Natrinema sp. SYSU A 869: one gene and its partners. Each later gene encodes a partner of the first gene's protein in a complex. Links are inferred from orthologs where the notes say so. Each region holds a gene or a part of one and is shown in the gene's direction. Other genes may lie near its edges.

Evidence for each region.
Region 2: K6I40_RS17680 (region 1) and K6I40_RS22565 share a complex: the UniProt entries of both Methanocaldococcus jannaschii proteins name them as parts of the RNA polymerase complex. The link is inferred for Natrinema sp. SYSU A 869 from one-to-one orthologs.
Region 3: K6I40_RS17680 (region 1) and K6I40_RS08655 share a complex: the UniProt entries of both Methanocaldococcus jannaschii proteins name them as parts of the RNA polymerase complex. The link is inferred for Natrinema sp. SYSU A 869 from one-to-one orthologs.
Region 4: K6I40_RS17680 (region 1) and K6I40_RS08660 share a complex: the UniProt entries of both Methanocaldococcus jannaschii proteins name them as parts of the RNA polymerase complex. The link is inferred for Natrinema sp. SYSU A 869 from one-to-one orthologs.
Region 5: K6I40_RS17680 (region 1) and K6I40_RS27045 share a complex: the UniProt entries of both Methanocaldococcus jannaschii proteins name them as parts of the RNA polymerase complex. The link is inferred for Natrinema sp. SYSU A 869 from one-to-one orthologs.

What each region holds. Positions count from the first base shown.
Region 1 is NZ_CP082249.1:1,921,828-1,924,907, reverse strand. The notes cover bases 32-2,893. They hold K6I40_RS17680 (DNA-directed RNA polymerase subunit H), read left to right. Parts: upstream 32-1,279; coding sequence 1,280-1,507; downstream 1,508-2,893. Other genes in these bases: K6I40_RS17675 (DNA-directed RNA polymerase subunit B''), read left to right, coding at 1,508-2,893; K6I40_RS17695 (group I intron-associated PD-(D/E)XK endonuclease), read right to left, coding at 32-179. In the rest of the region: more of K6I40_RS17695, read right to left, coding at 1-31; more of K6I40_RS17675, read left to right, coding at 2,894-3,080. UniProt on the Methanocaldococcus jannaschii protein: DNA-dependent RNA polymerase (RNAP) catalyzes the transcription of DNA into RNA using the four ribonucleoside triphosphates as substrates.
Region 2 is NZ_CP082249.1:2,913,825-2,916,878, forward strand. What follows is about bases 208-3,043. They hold K6I40_RS22565 (DNA-directed RNA polymerase), read left to right. Parts: upstream 208-1,258; coding sequence 1,259-1,828; downstream 1,829-3,043. Other genes in these bases: K6I40_RS22555 (translation initiation factor IF-2 subunit gamma), read left to right, coding at 208-861; K6I40_RS22560 (DUF188 domain-containing protein), read left to right, coding at 866-1,258; spt4 (transcription elongation factor subunit Spt4), read left to right, coding at 1,831-2,028; K6I40_RS22575 (GTP-dependent dephospho-CoA kinase family protein), read left to right, coding at 2,034-2,621; K6I40_RS22580 (DUF5828 family protein), read left to right, coding at 2,750-3,043. Also shown: more of K6I40_RS22555, read left to right, coding at 1-207; more of K6I40_RS22580, read left to right, coding at 3,044-3,054. UniProt on the Methanocaldococcus jannaschii protein: DNA-dependent RNA polymerase (RNAP) catalyzes the transcription of DNA into RNA using the four ribonucleoside triphosphates as substrates.
Region 3 is NZ_CP082249.1:113,539-116,425, reverse strand. What follows is about bases 1-2,669. They hold K6I40_RS08655 (DNA-directed RNA polymerase subunit K), read left to right. Parts: upstream 1-1,076; coding sequence 1,077-1,262; downstream 1,263-2,669. Other genes in these bases: rpsB (30S ribosomal protein S2), read left to right, coding at 2,461-2,669; eno (phosphopyruvate hydratase), read left to right, coding at 1,259-2,464; K6I40_RS08660 (DNA-directed RNA polymerase subunit N), read left to right, coding at 880-1,074; K6I40_RS08665 (30S ribosomal protein S9), read left to right, coding at 469-867; K6I40_RS08670 (50S ribosomal protein L13), read left to right, coding at 26-475. Also shown: more of rpsB, read left to right, coding at 2,670-2,887. UniProt on the Methanocaldococcus jannaschii protein: DNA-dependent RNA polymerase (RNAP) catalyzes the transcription of DNA into RNA using the four ribonucleoside triphosphates as substrates.
Region 4 is NZ_CP082249.1:113,950-116,865, reverse strand. What follows is about bases 219-2,916. They hold K6I40_RS08660 (DNA-directed RNA polymerase subunit N), read left to right. Parts: upstream 219-1,319; coding sequence 1,320-1,514; downstream 1,515-2,916. Other genes in these bases: rpsB (30S ribosomal protein S2), read left to right, coding at 2,901-2,916; eno (phosphopyruvate hydratase), read left to right, coding at 1,699-2,904; K6I40_RS08655 (DNA-directed RNA polymerase subunit K), read left to right, coding at 1,517-1,702; K6I40_RS08665 (30S ribosomal protein S9), read left to right, coding at 909-1,307; K6I40_RS08670 (50S ribosomal protein L13), read left to right, coding at 466-915. Outside these bases: more of K6I40_RS08675, read left to right, coding at 116-218. UniProt on the Methanocaldococcus jannaschii protein: DNA-dependent RNA polymerase (RNAP) catalyzes the transcription of DNA into RNA using the four ribonucleoside triphosphates as substrates.
Region 5 is NZ_CP082249.1:3,808,805-3,811,882, forward strand. What follows is about bases 91-2,950. They hold K6I40_RS27045 (RNA polymerase Rpb4 family protein), read left to right. Parts: upstream 91-1,272; coding sequence 1,273-1,629; downstream 1,630-2,950. Other genes in these bases: K6I40_RS27035 (MBL fold metallo-hydrolase), read left to right, coding at 91-665; K6I40_RS27040 (50S ribosomal protein L21e), read left to right, coding at 957-1,265; K6I40_RS27050 (DUF655 domain-containing protein), read left to right, coding at 1,749-2,345; K6I40_RS27055 (16S ribosomal RNA methyltransferase A), read left to right, coding at 2,517-2,950. In the rest of the region: more of K6I40_RS27035, read left to right, coding at 1-90; more of K6I40_RS27055, read left to right, coding at 2,951-3,078. UniProt on the Methanocaldococcus jannaschii protein: DNA-dependent RNA polymerase (RNAP) catalyzes the transcription of DNA into RNA using the four ribonucleoside triphosphates as substrates. This subunit is less well bound than the others.

The sequences.
Region 1 (3,080 bases):
TCCGCTTTGTTCGACCAGCCAGTTTTGCACTGAAGCCGATAGAGATCGGTTCCGTCGTTGACGACGAGACCATATTTGTCGTTGTCGCCGAACGGAATCGAGACGCTGTAGTCGCAGGCGACCAGTTTGGAAATCGCTCTCGCTTCGGTTTCATCGCCGACCGCTTTTGAGTTACGCATCGCGTCCCGCGCCGCCCATTGACAGAAAAACGATTGGACAGATCAGTAGCGATCAGTGGATCTCACTGCTATACTCATCACTCGAGAAGTAGCATCAGCAGAAAACGCCCGAGGCGGGATTTGAACCACTTGAACGTCGCTCGCTCTATCGTTCAAATCCCTCGTTTCATCTTTTCCGCTCATGAGTGACGAGTACACGCTACGCGGCACTCATCGGAATTGTTCGCGGAAGAAGACGCCCGAGGCGGGATTTGAACCCGCGTCACAACCGTGACAGGGTTGTATGATGGGCCACTACACCACCCGGGCTACCTGCAACTCTTCATTTCCCGGTGATAGTATTAAGGGTTTTGCTCTGTGGTCGTTTGTAAGCTTTGATGACAAATATTCCGTCCGCAAGACAACCACCGTGCTAACATCAGCCAATTCATCCAATGGTTCACTTATGTTAGAACGTGACTGAAAAGTACTCGAGGTGGGATTTGAATCGGGAAACGCTCGGTCGATCCGTTCGTTCACCGTCTACTCCTCTCTCACGAATTGGCGTCAGCAGAAAGCGCCCGAGGCGGGATTTGAACCACTTGAACGTCGCTCGCTCTGCTCGCTCGTTCTATCGTTCAAATCCCTCGTTTCGTCTTTTCGCTCATGAGTGACGAGTACACGCTACGCGGCACTCATCGGAATTGTTCGCGGAAGAAGACGCCCGAGGCGGGATTTGAACCCGCGTCACAACCGTGACAGGGTTGTATGATGGGCCACTACACCACCCGGGCCACCTGCAACTCTTCATTTCCCGGTGATAGCATTAAGGCTTTTCAATTAGACGCCGTATGGTATGGTCGTTCGCGCCACGATTTCCACTCTCGAACCCGGAATACGCGCCGGATCGTGGCACTAAATCACACGACCCACAAGGAATATAACTGATAACCGGGTACTCTCGAGTGTGATCGACGGTTCCGGTCAGGTTCGCCCGGCCGGGTAGCCCTGCTTGTGCGTCGAGTTAGTAACCGTTAAATGCCTCCCGCCGCTATCTGCCTGTAGTATCTCGTGACAGCCGCTTCTCTCCCGATAGCCGACACGCACACCCAACCCAATACATGGTAGACGTAAGCCAACACGAACTCGTTCCGGAGCACACCGTTCTCGAGGAGGAGGCTCTCGAGGACGTGCTCGAGGAATACAACATCGACCGTACAGATTTACCGAAGATCGAGCGTAACGATCCCGCTCTGCCGGACGAGGCGGAGCCGGGTAACGTCATCAAGATCGTTCGCGACTCGCGGACAACCGATCAGTCGATCATATACCGACTCGTGGTAGAATAAATGGCAATTGAACTCAACCGCGACAAACGACGAGAGATTTCACGCGAATATTTCTCGAAGGAACGGATCGCCGAACACCACTACCGTTCGTTCAATGCCTTCCTCAACCGGGGAATGCAGCGGGTCGTCGACGAGAAGGAGACGATCGATACGGACATCGGCGACAAGGAAGGCGAGGAGCCGGTCCACGTCAAACTGGGCGACGTCCGTGTCGTCACGCCGCGTGTCCGTGAGGCGGACGGCTCCGAAGAACTCCTCTACCCGCAGGAGGCCCGGCTTCGAAACATCACCTACTCCGCACCGGTCTTCATGGAGATGTCCATCGTCAAGGGCGAGGAAGGCGACGAGCGGGTCGTCGACTCGACCGAGACGAAGATCGGTCGGATGCCAATCATGGTCGGCTCCGACAAGTGTAACATCGCCGGCTTCTCCGACGAGGAACTGATCGAGATCGGAGAGGACCCTGCAGACCCCGGCGGCTACTTCATCGTCAATGGCTCCGAGCGGGTGCTGATGACCAGCGAGGACCTCGCACCGAATAAGATCCTCGCAGAGTACGACACCAAGTACGGCGACGAGATTCAGGTCGCGAAGACCTTCTCGCAACGCCGTGGCTACCGTGCTCTCGTGTTGTGCGAACGGAACCGTGAGGGTCTCCTCGAGGTTTCCTTCCCCTCGGTATCGGGCTCGATCAACTTCGTCACTCTCGTGCGTGCGCTAGGCCTCGAATCGGACGAAGAGATCGTCCACAAGGTCTCGAACGACCCTGAGGTCGTCAAGTACATGCTCGAGAACCTGGAGGAAGCAGAGGTCCAGACCGAGGAGGAGGCCATCGAGGAACTGGGCAAACGCGTCGCCTCTGGGCAGGGCAAGAACTACCAGCTCAAGCGGGCCAACTACGTTATCGATCGCTACCTGCTTCCCCACCTCCATGAGGACGGTGTCGAGGAGGAGGACGTCCGGATCAACAAGGCCCACTACCTCTGTCGGATGGCCGAGGCCTGTTTCGAACTCGCACTCGGTCGACGCGAGTCCGACGACAAGGACCACTACGCGAACAAGCGACTGAAGGTCAGCGGCGACCTGATGAAAGACCTGTTCCGGACCGCGCTGAACAAGCTGGCCCGGGACGTGAAGTACCAGCTCGAGCGTGCCAACATGCGCAACCGGCAGCTCTCGGTGAACACGGTCGTCCGATCGGACGTCCTGACCGAGCGACTCGAGCACCCAATCGCGACGGGCAACTGGGTCGGCGGCCGCTCCGGCGTGAGCCAGCTGGTCGACCGAACTGACTTCATGGGCGTCCTGTCACACCTGCGTCGCCTTCGCAGCCCGCTCTCACGCTCGCAGCCCCACTTCGAAGCGCGGGACCTGCACGCGACCCAGTGGGGTCGCATCGGTCCCTCCGAGACGCCGGAGGGTCCGAACTGTGGGCTGGTGAAGAACTTCGCGCAGTCGATGGAGCTCTCCCAGAACGTCGAGGACGAACAGGAACTCAAACGCGAACTGGCATCCATGGGGGTCGAGGGCATTCCCGGCCTCGAAGGGATCGAACGAACGGCAGCGTCAGGGG
Region 2 (3,054 bases), 990 kb from region 1 along the record:
ACCGAAGAGCACCTGATGGCGCTCGATATCATCGGCATCGACAACATCGTCATCGCACAGAACAAGGTGGACCTCGTCGACGCCGAGACCGCCCGAAACAACTACGACCAGATCAAGGAGTTCGTCGAGGGAACGGTCGCGGAAGACGCCCCGATCGTCCCCGTCTCCGCAGGCCAGGAGGTCAACCTCGACCTGCTCATTCAGGCAATCGAGGAGGAGATCCCCACCCCCGATCGGGACCCCGACGACGATCCCCGAATGCATGTCGCCCGCAGTTTCGACATCAACAAGCCAGGCACGACCGCGAAAGACCTCGCCGGCGGCGTTCTCGGTGGCAGTCTCGTTCAGGGCGAACTCGAGGTCGGCGACGACCTCGAGATCCGGCCCGGCCGTGAAGTCGAGGAAGGCGGGAAGACCGAGTACGTCCCGATTGAGACGTCCATTCGCTCGCTCCAAGCCGGCGGCGAGGCCGCCGAAACCGTCACACCGGGCGGCCTGCTCGGCGTCGGGACCGGACTTGACCCCTCGCTCACCAAGGGCGACGCACTGGCCGGCCGGATGGCCGGTCCGCCGGGCTCGCTCCCGCCGACGTGGAACGAGTTCACCATGGATGTCGACCTGCTCGAGCGGGTTGTCGGTGCGGAGAGCGGCGAGACGGTCGACGAAATCAGCACGGGCGAACCGCTGATGATGACCGTCGGCACAGCGACGACCGTCGGCTCGGTCACCAGCGCCCGCGAGGGCGAGTGTGAGGTCAAACTCAAGCGACCCGTCGCCGCCGATCCAGGGACGAAAATCGCGATCAACCGCCGCATCGGCGCGCGCTGGCGGCTGATCGGTCTGGGAACGCTCACGGACTGAGGCAATGAGCACGCGGACGCGGGTCGCCCTCGATACGAGCGCGCTCATGATGCCGGTCGAACTCGACGTACGGCTGTTCGAGGAACTCGAGCGGCTCTTGGACTCGTTCGAACCGACGATTCCACAGGCCGTCCTCGAGGAACTCCGGCGACTCTCGGAGAAGGGCGGCCAGGAGGGAATGGCCGCGACCGTCGGCCACGACCTGGCGACCGAACGCTGTCTCGTCGTCGACACGGAGGCATCGTACGCTGACGACGCTTTGGTCGAACTCGCCCGTGAGGGTGCAGTCGACTACGTCGTCACGAACGACCGCCCGCTACGCGACCGGGTGCTCGAGGCGAGCAGACCGGTAATTGCATTACGCGGGAGAAACAAGTTAGCGATCACTCAACCATAGATGTACAAACGGGTTAGACTGAAGGACACAGTAGAAGTACCGCCGGAAGAGCTCGGCGACGTTTCGCCGGACCGAGTCAAGCGACTGCTCCAGGACAAACTCGAGGGGCGGATGGACGAAGAGGTCGGGAGCGTCGTCTCCGTCACCAATGTCCACGATATCGGCGAAGGAACGGTGTTGCCAAACCGGCCGGGCGTCTACTACGAGGCCGAGTTCGACGCCGTCACCTTCGATCCGGAGATGCAGGAGGTCGTCGACGGCACCGTCGTCGAAGTCGTCGAATTCGGTGCCTTCGTCGGGATCGGCCCCGTCGACGGATTGCTGCACGTCTCGCAGATCAGCGACGAATATCTCGCCTTCGATGGCGAGAACCAGCGGCTGGCCTCGAACGAGTCCGCGCGCTCGCTCGGTGTCGAAGACGCCGTCCGGGCCCGAATCGTCACCAAGAGCATCGACGAACGCAACCCTCGCGACTCGAAGATCGGGCTCACCGCGAAACAGCCCGGGCTCGGCAAACACGGCTGGCTCGAAGAAGAACGCGAAAAGCGCGAAGCGACCGCAGGTGAATAACCATGGCATCCGACCGCCTCGTCTGTCGCGAGTGTCACCGGGTCAACGAACCGGACAACGAGACCTGTGACGCCTGTAACTCCTCGTCGCTGACCGAGGACTGGGCGGGCTACGTCATCATCGCCCACCCCGAAGAGAGTCAGATCGCAACGGAGATGCAGATCACCGAACCGGGCGCGTACGCCCTGAAGGTTCGCTGACTCGCGTGACCCGCGACGACAACGAAGAGCCGACGCTCGCCGACGACGACCAGCTACTGGTTTTGCCGGACGACCTCCGCCACGAGCTCAAGGAGCCGATGGGCCCGATCGAAACCGACGCAGAACGGCTCCTCGAGACCGTCGACGGCCCGATCATCGCCGTTGGCGATGTCGTCACCTACCACCTTTTGCAGGCGGGCCGCCGACCGGACGTCGCGCTCGTCGACGGCCGAACCAAACGCAGCGCGGTCGACGAAGAGATCCGCGACGCGGTCACGTCTGGTGCGAGCATCGAAGTGCGGAACCCGCCCGCCGAACTCTCCGCGCCGGTCGTTCGGGCGCTTCGACGTGCGCTCTCGACGGACGAACCCACGACGATCCTGGTCGACGGCGAGGAGGACCTGGTTGCCCTGCCGGCGATCGTTGCTGCGCCCGAGGGCGCGAGCGTCGTCTACGGCCAGCCCGACGAGGGGATGGTCCACGTGAAAGTTGCCGACGACCACCGGACCGAAATGCGCGACCTGCTCGAGCGCTTCGAGGGCGATACGGAACGGTTCTGGAACCTGCTCGAGGCCGCCGACGGACGCGAATAGCGGATATCCTTCCCCGTCACCGAGACGCGGCCGACCGCTCTTATCGGAACGTCCCGCTGAGCGGGCGGACGTCTCACCCGACGGCTCCCGGGGTGAGTACATATACCGGTGAGCGCGTATCCCATCCGATGGAAGAGAGCATTTCTGGATTCAAAGTAGTCGGCGATTGGGATACGGTAGTCGAGCACGGCGAACGCATCACGCAGGCACTTCGAGAGCTCGACGAGCCGGCCGATGCCGATTCGTCCAGTTGGTTCGCGACTGCGCTCGACAAGTGGGACGAGTGGCGACCCAAGGCCCACGAGACCTTCGACCGAGACGTCAAGGAGAAGACCGCCGTCCAAGCGAGCGTGAGCGAAGGCGAGGCCGAGGAGGTCGGCACCGAGCCGGAGGAGGACCTGTCCGTCGCCGGTGAGAAACTCTCGGAGTCGTA
Region 3 (2,887 bases), 1.8 Mb from region 1 along the record:
AAGGGTCTAACGTCCGAGTGATTCGATGAGTCTCGCAGAGTTTGACGCAGATCTCGTCGTCGACGCACAGGACTGTATTCTCGGTCGCGTCGCAAGCGAAGTCGCCCAGCGCGCGCTGGACGGCAACCGTGTTGCGATCGTCAACGCCGAGGACGCAGTTATCACCGGCGACGAGGATGACATCTTCGAGACGTACCGTACGCGGCTAGAACTTGGCTCGGACCGCGGGCCGTACTACCCCAAACGACCGGACATGATCTTCAAGCGGTCCGTTCGCGGGATGCTTCCGTACAAGAAAACCCGTGGCCGCGAGGCACTCGACAGCGTCCGCGTCTACGTCGGCAATCCCTACGAGAACGACGACGATCACGAAACGGAAGTGATCGAGGGGACGTCGCTGGACCGCCTGTCGAACATCCGCTTCGTCCACCTACACGAAGTGTCCGAACAGTTAGGTGCTAACGTCACATGGTAACCAACACGAGTGGCAAGAAAAAGACGGCCGTCGCTCGCGCTACGGTGCGCGAAGGCGAGGGTCGCGTTCGAATCAATTCCCAACCCGTCGAACTGGTCGAACCCGAAATGTCCCGGCTCAAGATGCTCGAGGCGTTCCGCATCGTGGGCGAGGACCTGCGCGACGAGATGGACATCAACGTCAGCGTCGAGGGCGGCGGAATCAGTGGACAGGCCGACGCTGTCCGGACCGCCATCGCACGCGGGATCGTCCAGCACTCGAACGACGCCGAACTCCGCGACGCGTTCATGGAGTTCGATCGGTCGCTGCTGGTCAACGACGTTCGTCAGTCCGAACCGAAGAAGTGGGGCGGCCCGGGCGCTCGGGCGCGCTACCAGAAGTCCTACCGCTAAGGTGATTCAAGCATGATGGTACCGGTCCGGTGTTTCACCTGTGGCAACGTCGTCGCCGAACACTGGGAGGAGTTCGACGAACGAGCAAACGAGGGCGACGAGGATCCCGAAATGGTCCTCGATGAGCTCGGCGTCGATCGCTACTGCTGTCGACGCATGCTCGTCAGTCACAAGGATCTAGTCGACGTCGTCTCCCCGTACCAGTAACAATGCAACAACAACAGCACAATCGCTACGAGAAGGCACGCATCCTCGGCGCTCGAGCGCTGCAGGTCTCCTATGGCGCGCCGGTGTTGATCGAGACCGAGCAGACCCAACCGATCCTCATCGCCGCCGAGGAGTACGATGCCGACGTGCTGCCGTTTACCGTCAAGCGGGGGTACGATCGAAAATGACGCTCATTACCGACATCCGGCTTCGTCGGATCCTCGACTCGCGAGGAAACCCGACGGTCGAGGCCGATGTTGTAACCGAAAGTGGCGGCTTCGGCCGCGCTGCGGCACCCAGCGGTGCCAGTACAGGCGAGTACGAGGCCGTCGAGCGGCCGCCGAGCGAGGCGATCGCCGCGGCCAGGGAACACGCCGTTCCCCGCCTCGTCGGCGAGGTCTACGCGGGTAACCAGCGCGACGTCGACGCTGCGCTCCACGCCGCCGACGGTACCGACGACTTCTCGGAGATCGGTGCCAATAGCGCGGTCGCGATCTCGATGGCCGCCGCGAAGGCCGGTGCCGACGTGCTCGGTGCCCCGCTCTTCCAGCACCTCGGCGGCACGTTCCGTGGCGACAACTTCCCGATTCCGCTCGGCAACGTCGTTGGTGGCGGTGAACACGCCGCCGACGCGACCGACATTCAGGAGTTCCTGGCTGCACCCGTCGGTGCACCCAGTGTCGCGGACGCCGTCTTCGCCAACGCGGCCGTCCACGCCGCCGTCGCCGACCTGCTCGAGGAACGCGACGTTCCTTGTGGCAAGGGCGACGAGGGTGCGTGGGCACCGTCGATCGACGACAGCGAGGCCTTCGAAATCGTCGCCGAGGCGGTCTCGATGGTGCAGGACGAGGTCGGCTTTAACATTGGCTTCGGACTGGACGTCGCCGGCGCTGAGTTGTACGATTCCGAGTCAGAAACGTACGAGTACAGTGACCGGAGCCGTGACACCGACGAACAGATCGCCTACATCGCGGAACTGGTCGAGGAGTACGACCTCGTCTACGTTGAGGACCCGCTCGACGAGGACGACTACGACGCTTTCGCCGATCTCACGGACGAGGTCGGCGATCAGACGCTGATCTGCGGTGACGACTTGTTCGTCACCAATACCGACCGTCTCGTCGAGGGAATCGATCGCGGCGCGGCCAACAGTATCCTGATCAAGCCGAATCAGATCGGGACGCTGACGGACGCGTTCGACGCGATCGAGCTCGCGACGGAGAACGGCTACGACTCGGTCGTTTCCCATCGGTCGGGCGAGACCGAAGACGCGACGATCGCACACCTCGCCGTCGCGACCGACGCACCCTTCATCAAGACGGGTGCCGTCGGCGGCGAGCGAACCGCAAAGCTCAACGAGCTCATTCGAATCGCAGACGACGCGACATGACAGAGAACGACGCAACCCAGGAAGGGCTCGACGCCGCCGAGGAGGCGATCGACGAGGAGCCAGCCGAAGGGGCTGGCCCCGCCGCCGACGCCGACGACGTCGAGCCAGTAGACGAACAGCCCGCCGACGCCGAGGAATCGCCCGCGGCCGACGCCGAACAAGCCGACGACGTCGACGAGGAGGACGCCGGTCCGACCCTCGACGACGACGTTATGTCCGACGAGGAGGCGGACCTACTGATCCCCGTCGAGGATTACCTCGGCGCTGGTGTCCACATCGGGACCCAGCAAAAGACCAAGGACATGGACCGGTTTATCCACCGCGTCCGGACCGACGGGCTCTATGTGCTCGACGTCTCGAAGACCGACGGCCGCATCCGTACGGCCGCGGACTTCCTCGCGAACTACGACCCCGAGCAGATTC
Region 4 (2,916 bases), 1.8 Mb from region 1 along the record:
GAGCAGTATGCGATCGCTTCACGACCGAGTTCGGTCGGCAGTACAACAATTTCGATTCCACAGTCGACGGCGCAGTTCCTCGCGTCGTCGATCAGTTAGCAGTTGGAGGATACCAATGAGTAGCAAGACTAATCCGAGGCTCAACGATCTTATCGCCGAGCTGAAGTCGACGTCCCGCGAAACGGACGCCGATGTCTGGCGAGACGTTGCGGATCGACTCGAGAAGCCCCGGCGCACCCACGCTGAGGTGAACCTGGGCCGCATCGAGCGATACGCACGCGAAGAAGAGACTGTCGTCGTTCCTGGCAAAGTGCTGGGATCCGGCGCACTACAGAAAAACGTTACCGTCGCCGCCGTCAACTTCTCTTCGTCCGCAGAGACGAAGATCGATCAGGTCGGCGAAACGGTACCGCTCGAGGAAGTACTCGAGAACAACCCCGAAGGGTCTAACGTCCGAGTGATTCGATGAGTCTCGCAGAGTTTGACGCAGATCTCGTCGTCGACGCACAGGACTGTATTCTCGGTCGCGTCGCAAGCGAAGTCGCCCAGCGCGCGCTGGACGGCAACCGTGTTGCGATCGTCAACGCCGAGGACGCAGTTATCACCGGCGACGAGGATGACATCTTCGAGACGTACCGTACGCGGCTAGAACTTGGCTCGGACCGCGGGCCGTACTACCCCAAACGACCGGACATGATCTTCAAGCGGTCCGTTCGCGGGATGCTTCCGTACAAGAAAACCCGTGGCCGCGAGGCACTCGACAGCGTCCGCGTCTACGTCGGCAATCCCTACGAGAACGACGACGATCACGAAACGGAAGTGATCGAGGGGACGTCGCTGGACCGCCTGTCGAACATCCGCTTCGTCCACCTACACGAAGTGTCCGAACAGTTAGGTGCTAACGTCACATGGTAACCAACACGAGTGGCAAGAAAAAGACGGCCGTCGCTCGCGCTACGGTGCGCGAAGGCGAGGGTCGCGTTCGAATCAATTCCCAACCCGTCGAACTGGTCGAACCCGAAATGTCCCGGCTCAAGATGCTCGAGGCGTTCCGCATCGTGGGCGAGGACCTGCGCGACGAGATGGACATCAACGTCAGCGTCGAGGGCGGCGGAATCAGTGGACAGGCCGACGCTGTCCGGACCGCCATCGCACGCGGGATCGTCCAGCACTCGAACGACGCCGAACTCCGCGACGCGTTCATGGAGTTCGATCGGTCGCTGCTGGTCAACGACGTTCGTCAGTCCGAACCGAAGAAGTGGGGCGGCCCGGGCGCTCGGGCGCGCTACCAGAAGTCCTACCGCTAAGGTGATTCAAGCATGATGGTACCGGTCCGGTGTTTCACCTGTGGCAACGTCGTCGCCGAACACTGGGAGGAGTTCGACGAACGAGCAAACGAGGGCGACGAGGATCCCGAAATGGTCCTCGATGAGCTCGGCGTCGATCGCTACTGCTGTCGACGCATGCTCGTCAGTCACAAGGATCTAGTCGACGTCGTCTCCCCGTACCAGTAACAATGCAACAACAACAGCACAATCGCTACGAGAAGGCACGCATCCTCGGCGCTCGAGCGCTGCAGGTCTCCTATGGCGCGCCGGTGTTGATCGAGACCGAGCAGACCCAACCGATCCTCATCGCCGCCGAGGAGTACGATGCCGACGTGCTGCCGTTTACCGTCAAGCGGGGGTACGATCGAAAATGACGCTCATTACCGACATCCGGCTTCGTCGGATCCTCGACTCGCGAGGAAACCCGACGGTCGAGGCCGATGTTGTAACCGAAAGTGGCGGCTTCGGCCGCGCTGCGGCACCCAGCGGTGCCAGTACAGGCGAGTACGAGGCCGTCGAGCGGCCGCCGAGCGAGGCGATCGCCGCGGCCAGGGAACACGCCGTTCCCCGCCTCGTCGGCGAGGTCTACGCGGGTAACCAGCGCGACGTCGACGCTGCGCTCCACGCCGCCGACGGTACCGACGACTTCTCGGAGATCGGTGCCAATAGCGCGGTCGCGATCTCGATGGCCGCCGCGAAGGCCGGTGCCGACGTGCTCGGTGCCCCGCTCTTCCAGCACCTCGGCGGCACGTTCCGTGGCGACAACTTCCCGATTCCGCTCGGCAACGTCGTTGGTGGCGGTGAACACGCCGCCGACGCGACCGACATTCAGGAGTTCCTGGCTGCACCCGTCGGTGCACCCAGTGTCGCGGACGCCGTCTTCGCCAACGCGGCCGTCCACGCCGCCGTCGCCGACCTGCTCGAGGAACGCGACGTTCCTTGTGGCAAGGGCGACGAGGGTGCGTGGGCACCGTCGATCGACGACAGCGAGGCCTTCGAAATCGTCGCCGAGGCGGTCTCGATGGTGCAGGACGAGGTCGGCTTTAACATTGGCTTCGGACTGGACGTCGCCGGCGCTGAGTTGTACGATTCCGAGTCAGAAACGTACGAGTACAGTGACCGGAGCCGTGACACCGACGAACAGATCGCCTACATCGCGGAACTGGTCGAGGAGTACGACCTCGTCTACGTTGAGGACCCGCTCGACGAGGACGACTACGACGCTTTCGCCGATCTCACGGACGAGGTCGGCGATCAGACGCTGATCTGCGGTGACGACTTGTTCGTCACCAATACCGACCGTCTCGTCGAGGGAATCGATCGCGGCGCGGCCAACAGTATCCTGATCAAGCCGAATCAGATCGGGACGCTGACGGACGCGTTCGACGCGATCGAGCTCGCGACGGAGAACGGCTACGACTCGGTCGTTTCCCATCGGTCGGGCGAGACCGAAGACGCGACGATCGCACACCTCGCCGTCGCGACCGACGCACCCTTCATCAAGACGGGTGCCGTCGGCGGCGAGCGAACCGCAAAGCTCAACGAGCTCATTCGAATCGCAGACGACGCGACATGACAGAGAACGACG
Region 5 (3,078 bases), 1.9 Mb from region 1 along the record:
GGTTCCTCGAACTACTCGAGCCCGACTACTATATGCCCTTCGCGGGGAGTTACACGCTCGCGGGCGATCTAGCAGATAGAAACGAGTACGTCGCCCGGTCGACGCGAACGCAGGCGCGAGACTACTTCGCAGACGAGGATCGGGTCGACGACGACGCCGAGTGCGTCCTCCTCAATAGCGGCGACTGGTTCGATGTCGCTGCTGGCGAGCAGTCTGTCCCCTACGAGCCCGTCGATCCCGACGAACGGCAGGAATACATCGAGACCGAACTCGCGGACCGGGAGTTCACCTACGAGTCGGATCCGATGCCGACGCTCGAGGCGTTTCGGGAGTACGTGCCGGCGGCCTACGAGAACTTCGACGCGAAGCGCCGCGGGATCGGGTTCGAATCGGAGACGGAGGTCGTCCTCTCGCTGGTCGACGACCACTACATGCGGTTTACGGCCGACGGCGGCGGACACGAGATTGTTGAGGGCCTACCGGAACGAACCGACCGGCGGCGAGTTCGGATGGAGATGGACCCCCGGCTGACGCTGCGAATTCTGAAGGGGCCGCGGTACGGCCACTTCAACAACGCCTACATCGGTTCCCATCTCGGTTTCTCGATCGAACCGGACATCTACGAACGGTCGCTGTTCTACGCGATGAGTTTCCTGCACGCCTGATATGCCGACTCAGACCGTCTCGGTGACGTGTCTCCTTCGAGACGGCAATCTCACACAGACGGTTGTCGTCCGAAACTGGCCGTCCGACGACCACCGAATTCATTGCAGTTCCCAGGCAGACGCAGGCGCACTGACCACCGTTGAGATGCCATACAGCGCAAGAATTCGATCTCGACGGATCGAGTTCTCGTCAGGGTTCGCGGCTGGCGACGCCGTCCGAGAACATTGAGAAAAAGGGAGGCGGAATACGTGTGTTTTATAACCGTCACCGGACAAAGCGGTCGTACGACTATGCCGAAATCTAATGGCCCTCGTCAGGGAACCCGAAGAAAGCTCGCGAACGATCCTCGAGACCGCGGTACCTCGCCGCCACAGCGTGCGATTCAGGAGTATGAGGAGGGGGAGAAAGTCCACCTAAAGATCGACCCAAGCATCCCGGATGGTCGCTTCCACCCGCGATTCGACGGTCGCACCGGTGAAGTCATCGGCAAACAGGGCGACGCCTTCAAGGTTGAGATCGTCGACGGCAGCAAGGAGAAAACGCTGCTCGTGACCGCCGCCCACATGCGCGCACAGAACCAGGAAAAGAGCCGGATATAACCGCAGGATGACGATCTTCAAAGAGATCGTCGACGAGGAGTTCCTGACGGTCTCGGAGACGAAGGAGCTGCTCGCCGACATCGAAGCCGAACGTGCGATGGACGAGGATCGCGAGCTGCGCTACGAGCTCGCGCGAGCGATCGAACACGCGAACCGATTCGCCGTCCTCGAGCCCGAGGAGGCCCAGACGCTCGTCGACGACCTGCTGGACATCGAGAAGGTTGACGAGCCGACGGCCTACAAGATCGCTAACCTGCTGCCACAGGACCGGGACGAACTCCGGTCGGTGTACGCACAGCAGCGGTACTCGCTGTCGGGGGACGAACTCGACGAGATTCTCAACGTCGTCGCGCAGTACGCCTGAGACGGTCGGCCGGAACGATATCGGCGTCTCAAGGGTGCGGATCGCCCGAAACCCTTCGTTGTCCGGTCGCCTGAAAGCGAGCCGACTCTTTAAGTACGCCGTCACCGTATTGTAAACCAATGAGCGAAGCCGATGGCGACGAGACGGACGTTCGGCGCGCGGTTGTGTTGGACTACCTCGCACACGGTCTGTCGGACGACGGCCGACCGCAGTACGCAAAGTCACCGGCAGGCTACGCTGTCGGCATCGATGACTTCCAGCTCTATCAGGTCGCGTTCGACGAGGACGAGCGGCTCACGATCGGCAGCGAAGTCGTCGTCGAACCGCCGGCCGAACGCGACATCGTTACCGAGTGTCACCGCGTCGAGTACGAGGACCTCTCCTCAGGTGCCCAGTCGGAACTCGAGTACGTCGTTGCCGACCTCGTCGAGGAGAACGAAGAGCGGTTCGTCGACTTCTACAACGATGCCCAGCCGATCACGCTGCGACTACACCAGCTAAACCTGCTGCCGGGGATCGGCAAGAAGCTCCGCAACGGCATCTTAGACGAGCGAAAGCGCAAACCCTTCGAGAGTTTCGAGGAGCTGTCCGATCGCGTCTCCGGGCTCCACGACCCCGATGAAATCCTCGTCGATCGCATTCTCGAGGAACTGCGCGACGACGACCTGAAGTATCAGACGTTCGTGGGTCGGCGCGAACAGGAACAGAACCAGTAGCGCGGCTCGCTCGAATGTGGTCGCGAGTTTTCCCCGCTTTCCGTCAATGAGAGAGAGAGAGCGCGCGGACTTTTTTGCGAGTGATTCGAGCGACCGTCGGAAGCGAGAACCCGTAGCGAAAGGGGACTGCGAGACGGTGCGTTTACACCTGCCCCAGCCAAAGCGCCGGCAATGAGAGATCCAGACGGACTGATCGCCCGGGCCGGCGTCCGCGGCGATCCGGACCGCGACCAGCACTTCCTCGTCGACGATCGCGTGCTGGACCGGCTGCCGACCTATCTCGAGGAGATCGATGCCGATACGAGCCACCTGCTCGAGATTGGCGGCGGAACGGGCGCGCTGACTGACCGGTTGCTTGCGGTCGGCGATGAGGTGACCGTCGTCGAGCGCGACCGCGAACTCGCCGCGTTCCTGCGCGAGGAGTTCGCCGAGGAGATCGACGCCGGCGAGTTAACCGTGATCGAGGGCGATGCTCTCGAGGTCGAACTCCCCGACTTCTCGGCGTCGGTGTCGAACCTTCCCTACGGCGTCTCGAGCGAGATCGCGTTCCGGCTGTTTCCAGAAAAGAAACCGCTCATTTTGATGTTTCAACAGGAGTTCGCCGAGCGGATGGTCGCAGAGTCGGGAACGAGCGAGTACGGTCGGCTCTCGGTCTCGAGTCAGCACTACGCGGATATCGAACTCGTCGAGTCGATTCCCAAGGAAGCGTTTTCGCCGCCGCCGGCGGTCCAGA